2 regions of the Rheinheimera fenheensis genome follow, and region 1 is predicted to be linked to the other one. Evidence: riboswitches for the same ligand, from Rfam matches in the RefSeq annotation. Region 1 holds a riboswitch; the other holds the start of a gene.

Region 1 (3,246 bases):
GAATACCGACCAGCTATCCTGCTGATAATTACCGCGCCAATTAATGCTGTGCTCAGGCCGTCGCTCCAGTTTTAAACCCGTGCTGTGGTTTTCACTGTCCAGCCAGGTGTAGCTAAAATCGCTGCCAAGCTGCTGCCAGCGCTGCTTTATACTTAGCTCCAGCCCCTTGATGCTGGCCAGCAATACGTTTTCGGCCTGCTCTACCCCCTGAATAAGGTTGGTAATGTCGCGGTCAAACCAGGCAACCTGCGCATCAAAATGGCTATCCTGATACACCAGTGCCAGCTCATCAGATATCGACTCCTGTGGCTTCAGATCCGGATTGGCAAAACCAGGAAAGTACAGTTCATTAAAGCTTGGGGCTTTAAAGGCGGCACCACGGCTTAATCTGGCCTGCCAGCGTTCGCTAAACTGATATGCCGCCGCCAACTGCCAGGTATTGTTTGCGCCATACTGGTTAATCAGATCACGGCGCACTGTTCCCTCCAGCTGCCAGGCAGCCTGCTGATACTGCAGGGCGGTAAACGCTGCGCGGTTAATGCGGCTGGTTTGCTCAAAGTCCGGCGCGGCCTTACTCACCTGCTCCTGATACCAGTTCACGCCACCTAACCAGCTTAATGACTCCGTCAGATCAGTCGTGGCCTGATAGCTAAATTCGTCACGCACGGTGTTAAACGGGCTGCGAGAATCCGCGCCAAAGGTCACTTCACGGTCCAGATTACGGCTTAAACGACTCTGATGCTGCCACCGACCAAGCTGTTGCTGCCAGCCAATAAAATAGACACGGCTTAAGGTGTCGGCTTCATCCTCACTGCTCCAGGCATTGTCAAACTGATACCTGCCCGAATTAACATCAGCCTGGGCGCTGAAAAGCCCGAACGTGGTGTCATAATCGGCGGCCAGTTTGACAAATTTCTGCTGATAACCGTCTTTATCGCTGTCCAGATCCTCACGCACATTAAAGCCATCGGCGCGACTGATGCCGGCCGTTGCGTGCAGCTGCACAGGCCCGCTGTGATGACTCAGGCTCAGGTCAGTACCTGCCTGGCCGTAACTGCCAACATTAGCGTTTAGCTCTAATGCCTCAGCACGACGGGTACTTATAGCAATAACGCCAGCCAGTGCATCAGAGCCATACCAGGCTGCGCGAGGCCCACGTATCACCTCTATGCGCTCAATCAGCTCCAGTGGCAACATGGCCAGTGATTTATAGCCCAAAGTAGCCGAGCCGGTGCGGACACCATCTACCAATATCAGCGTATGGCCGGTATTACCGCCGCGGATATAAATCCCGCTACTTTGGCCTCGCCCGCCATCGCGCGACAAATTAATGCCGGGTAGCTGCGCTAATAAGGCCGGCAAGTCGATGGCCTGACGGGCGACAATTTCGTCACGCTCCAGCACAGTGACACTGGCCAGCACTTCTTGCGCTGGCGTGGCAGTGCGGTTGGCGTAAATACTAATGTGTTCGATATTTTCAGCCGTAGCCGAACAACAGGATGCGACCAGCACGGCCGCCAAAGCAGGTTTAAACATGTCAGCTCCAACAATGTGCCCACCGCACATCGGATAAGTTAAGGAATTTTTTTGGCCGGTCTCCGGGCTGACAACCTGCTTGCGCCTGTACCCGCCTTCCCATCTTGCGACAGTGGCTTTGGGTTCAGATCAGTTGTTTACCGTTGCGGGGGCAGCTCTGGTTTTACACCAGATTCCCGTTTACCTGCAGTGGTTTGCAGCACCAAAAAAAGCGGCTTCCTGTCGAAGCCGCGTGCAGTTTACGCCATCAAGATTAAATGTCAACAGACATCTGGATGGCCAATAAACCGAGTAGCTAAAAAGTTTAATCGCGGAAGTTTTTAAATTGAAACGGCTGACCCAGCTCACTGGTACGCACTAATTGCATAACAGCCTGCAAATCGTCACGCTTCTTGCCAGTTACCCTAAGCTCTTCCCCCTGAATCGCTACCTGTACCTTAATATTGCTATCTTTGACTAATTTAACGATTTTTTTCGCCATGTCTTTGTCGATACCCTGCTTAATACTGACATGTCGGGTGATCAATTTGCCGTGGCGCTCTTCTTTTTCAATTTTAAAACTGCTGACATCTAACTGCAGCTTGCTGGCTTTAGTCGCGAAAATATCAAACAGCTGCATCACTTGCTGATCAGCTTCAGCGGTCAGTTCGATGTGCTCTTTGTTCAGTTCAATTTTGGCGTTAACGCCACGAAAATCAAAGCGGGTCTCCAGCTCCCGTTTGGCGTTTTCTACCGCGTTTTTCGCCTGATTCATATCAATTTCTGACACAATATCGAATGAAGGCATGACAAGTCTCCTGTGCTTAAGCCGTTCTGTCTGCTGGTGATTATAACCAGAAAGCTGATACAATCCGAGCGACTTCTGTTTCGGGGGATTACTGTGTCACAAGGTTTTTACCGCTTTGTTTGTCTGTTGTGTTTTTTACTGGCAACGGCGGGGTTTTTAGCTGAGCTCAGCGGCCACAAAATTGGCGGTGGCATTGCGCATTTAGATAAAGTGGCACATTTTGGCATCTTCGCCGTCTTGGCAGCCCTGTTGTGGAAAGGCTTTAAACTTAAAGCACTCACGGCCTTTTTACTGCTGGGGGCCTATGGCGGTGCCATTGAGCTGGCGCAGCATTATTTTACCCGCCGCAACGGCGACTGGTGGGATTTACTAGCCGATGTCGGTGGTGTGGTCAGTTTTTATCTGGTGCGTGCCCTGTGGCATCAACTACGACCGCGCAGCGTCCGTTAAGCTGGACAGTCGTCGGTAGCGGCGCCATCGGCTCGCTGGCTGCCTGCCGCCTTAAGCTGGCCGGTTATACCGTTGGCTTACACTTAAAACAGCCCCGCGCCCTAAGCATTGACTTTGCCGGTCGCCCGTTACACTTCTCCGCTGCTATCCCCCCGTTAAATGCCGTGCTTATTCCGGTAAAAAGTTATGCTGTTGTCGATGCCATGCAAAGCCTGCTGCCACATTTAGCAGCCAACGCCCAGCTGGTGCTAAGCCACAATGGCATGGGTACGCTGGAACAGGTATTACCCTTATTGGCCCCCAATCAGGGCCTGTGGTTTTTAACTACCACACATGGCGCATTAAAACAGCAGCATAATCTTTTACATACCGGTCAGGGCCAGAGTGTGTTAGCGCCGTTAAATCATGCTGCATCAGCTTATACGGCAGTGGTATTGCCTGCGATGGAGGCTGCATTGGGACCGGTTACGCTG
Region 2 (3,246 bases), on a different contig from region 1:
CACGTTCAGTGAAAAATCCTATTTCCACCTATTTGAGATCATCAGTCGAATTGCTGCAGGCATAATTTTCATTGCTTATGCCGAAAACACTCTCTTTCCTATAACAATTTCCTTCATAGGTTATGGGTTAATTCTGGTAGGGTTAGGCTTGGCTCTTACCCCTCCGAAATTACACAAGAAATTTGCAGTATGGTCGGCAAATAAATTCAGAAGCAAGTTCCGGTTAATCGGCATTGCTTCTGTGCCATTGTCCATGTTTTTAATTTACTCGGCTGTTGGAACTGCAAATGCTTAACAAGGCGTCTATGGGCCACCTTTATTGCAAACACAAAGTGATCAAACGTTATAGATAACAACATTCAAGGACGAAAAATGCCCTCTGCTAACAATAAATATCTTCTGGCTGCGGCGATATGTTGCTTTGCCGCTGCGCTGGCGCATCTAGGCTGTATTGTTTTCGGCGGCGATTGGTATCGCTTCTTTGGTGCAGGTGAGCAGATGGCCCGAATGGCAGAGCAGGGGCTTTGGTATCCAACCGTCGTTACGGCTGTTATCGTTTTGCTGCTGTTGGTTTGGGCACTGTATGCTCTGTCGGGCGCAGGCGTAATAAAGCGTTTACCACTGACAAAATTAGCGCTACTGCTGATTAATAGCCTATTTTTACTGCGTGGCGTAGCCTTTGTTGGCTTAATGCCAAGGTTCCCGGAAAACAGCCTGATGTTTTGGTTTGTGAGTTCAGCTATCTGCTTATTAATTGGAGGATTGTTTGCTGTAGGTTTATGGCAGCAGTGGTCAGTGTTAAGTAATAAAAACGCTTAGTGGCGTTATCGGGTGCTTATTTAAAAGCAGAAGATTGCAAAAATGCCAACTTCTGTTTAGATTGAATAGCAACGCTAACCGACAAACAGGACGTAATAATGAAAACACGGCTAAGTGCAATGATTGCTGCGGCGATACTCACTTCAGGCACGGTATGTGCGGCAGCTCAGGCGAACACGCAAGACTATAAACTGGTGACGGTGGCGGGCTACCTGAACTTTTACTTGTTGAACTTAAATGCCTGTCAGGATTTTCACCCGTCGGTGCGGCAAAGCGCCTATGATGCAGAAAAAAATCTGTATCCGTATTTAGATAAACTGTACAGCAAAATGGGCGGTGAAAAGGGCGCAAACCAGCAAATGGTGTCTGACATTGTAATGAAGCGCCGTAACATGCTGAACGCGCAGATTGCTGAGGGTGATTTTACCGTTGAGCATTGCCAGGCAGTGGTGAAAATTTTAACCGAGGATGGTTTAGATAAAACCCTGCTTAGCGCTGTTGAATAAAAGCGAAATTGCTTTTTAGTATTCACCTTTACATGCTTCCAGAAAACGCCAGCTACCCGCTGGCGTTTTTCATTTTGCGGCTGTTGTACATTGTCTGTTACACTTGGCGCCGCTCAGGTGCAGCTTAACGCTGCTGAAAAGGGAAGCAGGTGAAACGCCTGCACTGTACCCGCAACTGTAATACGCGCTGCAAGCAACAGCCACTGGTAGCATACCGGGAAGGCGCTTGTGGGTTATCGCGTTAAGTCAGGAGACCTGCCCGGGCTTAAATAACGTCTCTGTGCGGGAGTTCACAGCAGCGCCAGTGCCCAGGTTTTGCCCCGGCTGGCTGCTGCATGGTCAGGAGTGCTGGTGTGCTGAAGGTATCTGGGTTGTCACTGCAGTTAGGTAGTCAGGTTGTGCTGCAGGATATTGCATTTTCGCTGCCACAGCAGGGCATCTTAGGCGTTATTGGCCCCAACGGCGCCGGTAAAAGCAGCCTGCTTAAGCTTATTTCACGTGCATTGCCGCCCACTTCTGGCCAAGTTCTGTTACGCCAGCGTCCGCTTAACCAATACACTAACCAGCAACTGGCCCGTACCCTGGCGGTGGTAAGCCAGCATCCGCCGCCGTTGTTTGCGTTAACGGTATTTCAGGTAGCTGCGATGGGGCTGTTGCCACATAAAAGCTGGTTTGAAACTACCAATAGCAGCGACCATGCCAGTGTATTGCGGGCGTTAAACAAGGTAGGCCTTGGCAATAAGGCTGATGCGCTAATTGATACCTTATCCGGTGGTGAACTGCAGCGGTTGTATATTGCCCGTGCACTGGTGCAGCAGCCGGCGCTATTGCTGCTGGACGAGCCCACAAATCACCTCGATGTACAATACCAGCATCAGGTGTTGCAGCTTCTGCGTGAGCTGAATATTCCGGTGCTGGTGTGTATCCATGACTTAAACCTGGCGGCGCTATACTGCGATAATTTATTGCTGCTGAATAATGGCCAGCAGGTGGCGTTTGGAACGCCAGAGCAGGTATTACAGCATCAGCAGTTACAGCAGGTGTTTGCGCTGGCATGCCAGGTAAGCCGCCATCCGGCGCTGGATAAATTGCAAATTACCTTTCTACCACCGGGAGCGGCTTAACCATGGTTAAACTTGCCGCCCGTTTTAGCTTGCCGCGTCAGCGCAACTACCCGCTGATGTTACTTATTACCTTGCTGCTGTTAGTGGCCAGCGCCGTGTTCAGTTTAACCTTGGGCAGCGCTGAACTTTCTATCAATGACATCATCTCTGTGCTGTTTGGCACTGCAGGTGCGCCTGCACTGGCCGATACTGTGATCTGGCAGATCCGTTTGCCGCGTTTACTCTGCGCCATCTTGGTGGGGGCCGGGCTGGCGGTGAGCGGCGCTATTTTACAAAATGTCAGCCGTAACCCATTGGCCGATCCTTATCTGTTTGGCTTAATGGCCGGTGCAGGGCTGGGCGCTACCATTGTCAGCGTAGTGCTGCCGCCACAGTTATTCAGCGTGGCGGTGGGCGCTTTTGCCGGCGCCTTATTCGCCGTGGCGCTGGTGTTTGTATTTTGTGCCGGCCAGCACTGGCGCAAAGTAGAGGTAACGTTACTGGCCGGTGTGGCGGTGTCTTTTATGTTAAGTGCGCTTAGCAGCTTTATTTTGTACTTTGCCGAGCCTTTTGCCGCCAACCGGGTGATGTTCTGGTTAATGGGTAGCTTAAGCCGCACCGACTGGCAAAGCGTGTTACTGCTGGCGCCGGTGACCTTGTTGGTGCTGCTATTGGCACTTGCACTGCGCCGGCAGCTGGATGCATTGCTGTTAAGTGATGAAAGTGCCCGTACTCTGGGCGTGAACACCAGCCGTTTGCGCTTGGTGTTACTGCTGGCAACGGCGCTATTAACTGCCTGTATCGTATCGCAGTGTGGC

What was found. A riboswitch is a leader RNA that binds a small molecule or an ion and turns the genes downstream of it on or off. The one in region 1 is predicted to bind cobalamin.
Region 2: it holds a riboswitch for cobalamin, as region 1 does, so the genes downstream of both, ABGI61_RS12015 (ABC transporter ATP-binding protein) here and ABGI61_RS06330 (TonB-dependent receptor domain-containing protein) in region 1, are expected to answer to the same signal.

The regions. Positions count from the first base shown of each region.
Region 1 covers NZ_JBDPJM010000003.1:169,730-172,975, reverse strand. Annotated here, with positions in the region: gene ABGI61_RS06330 (TonB-dependent receptor domain-containing protein) at 1-1,536, opposite strand, end outside; cobalamin riboswitch at 1,573-1,758, opposite strand; gene ABGI61_RS06325 (YajQ family cyclic di-GMP-binding protein) at 1,841-2,323, opposite strand; gene ABGI61_RS06320 (VanZ family protein) at 2,417-2,773, shown strand; gene ABGI61_RS06315 (ketopantoate reductase family protein) at 2,740-3,246, shown strand, end outside.
Region 2 covers NZ_JBDPJM010000008.1:2,552-5,797, forward strand. Annotated here, with positions in the region: gene ABGI61_RS12000 (hypothetical protein) at 1-295, shown strand, start outside; gene ABGI61_RS12005 (hypothetical protein) at 373-819, shown strand; gene ABGI61_RS12010 (hypothetical protein) at 918-1,325, shown strand; cobalamin riboswitch at 1,424-1,602, shown strand; gene ABGI61_RS12015 (ABC transporter ATP-binding protein) at 1,679-2,449, shown strand; gene ABGI61_RS12020 (FecCD family ABC transporter permease) at 2,452-3,246, shown strand, end outside.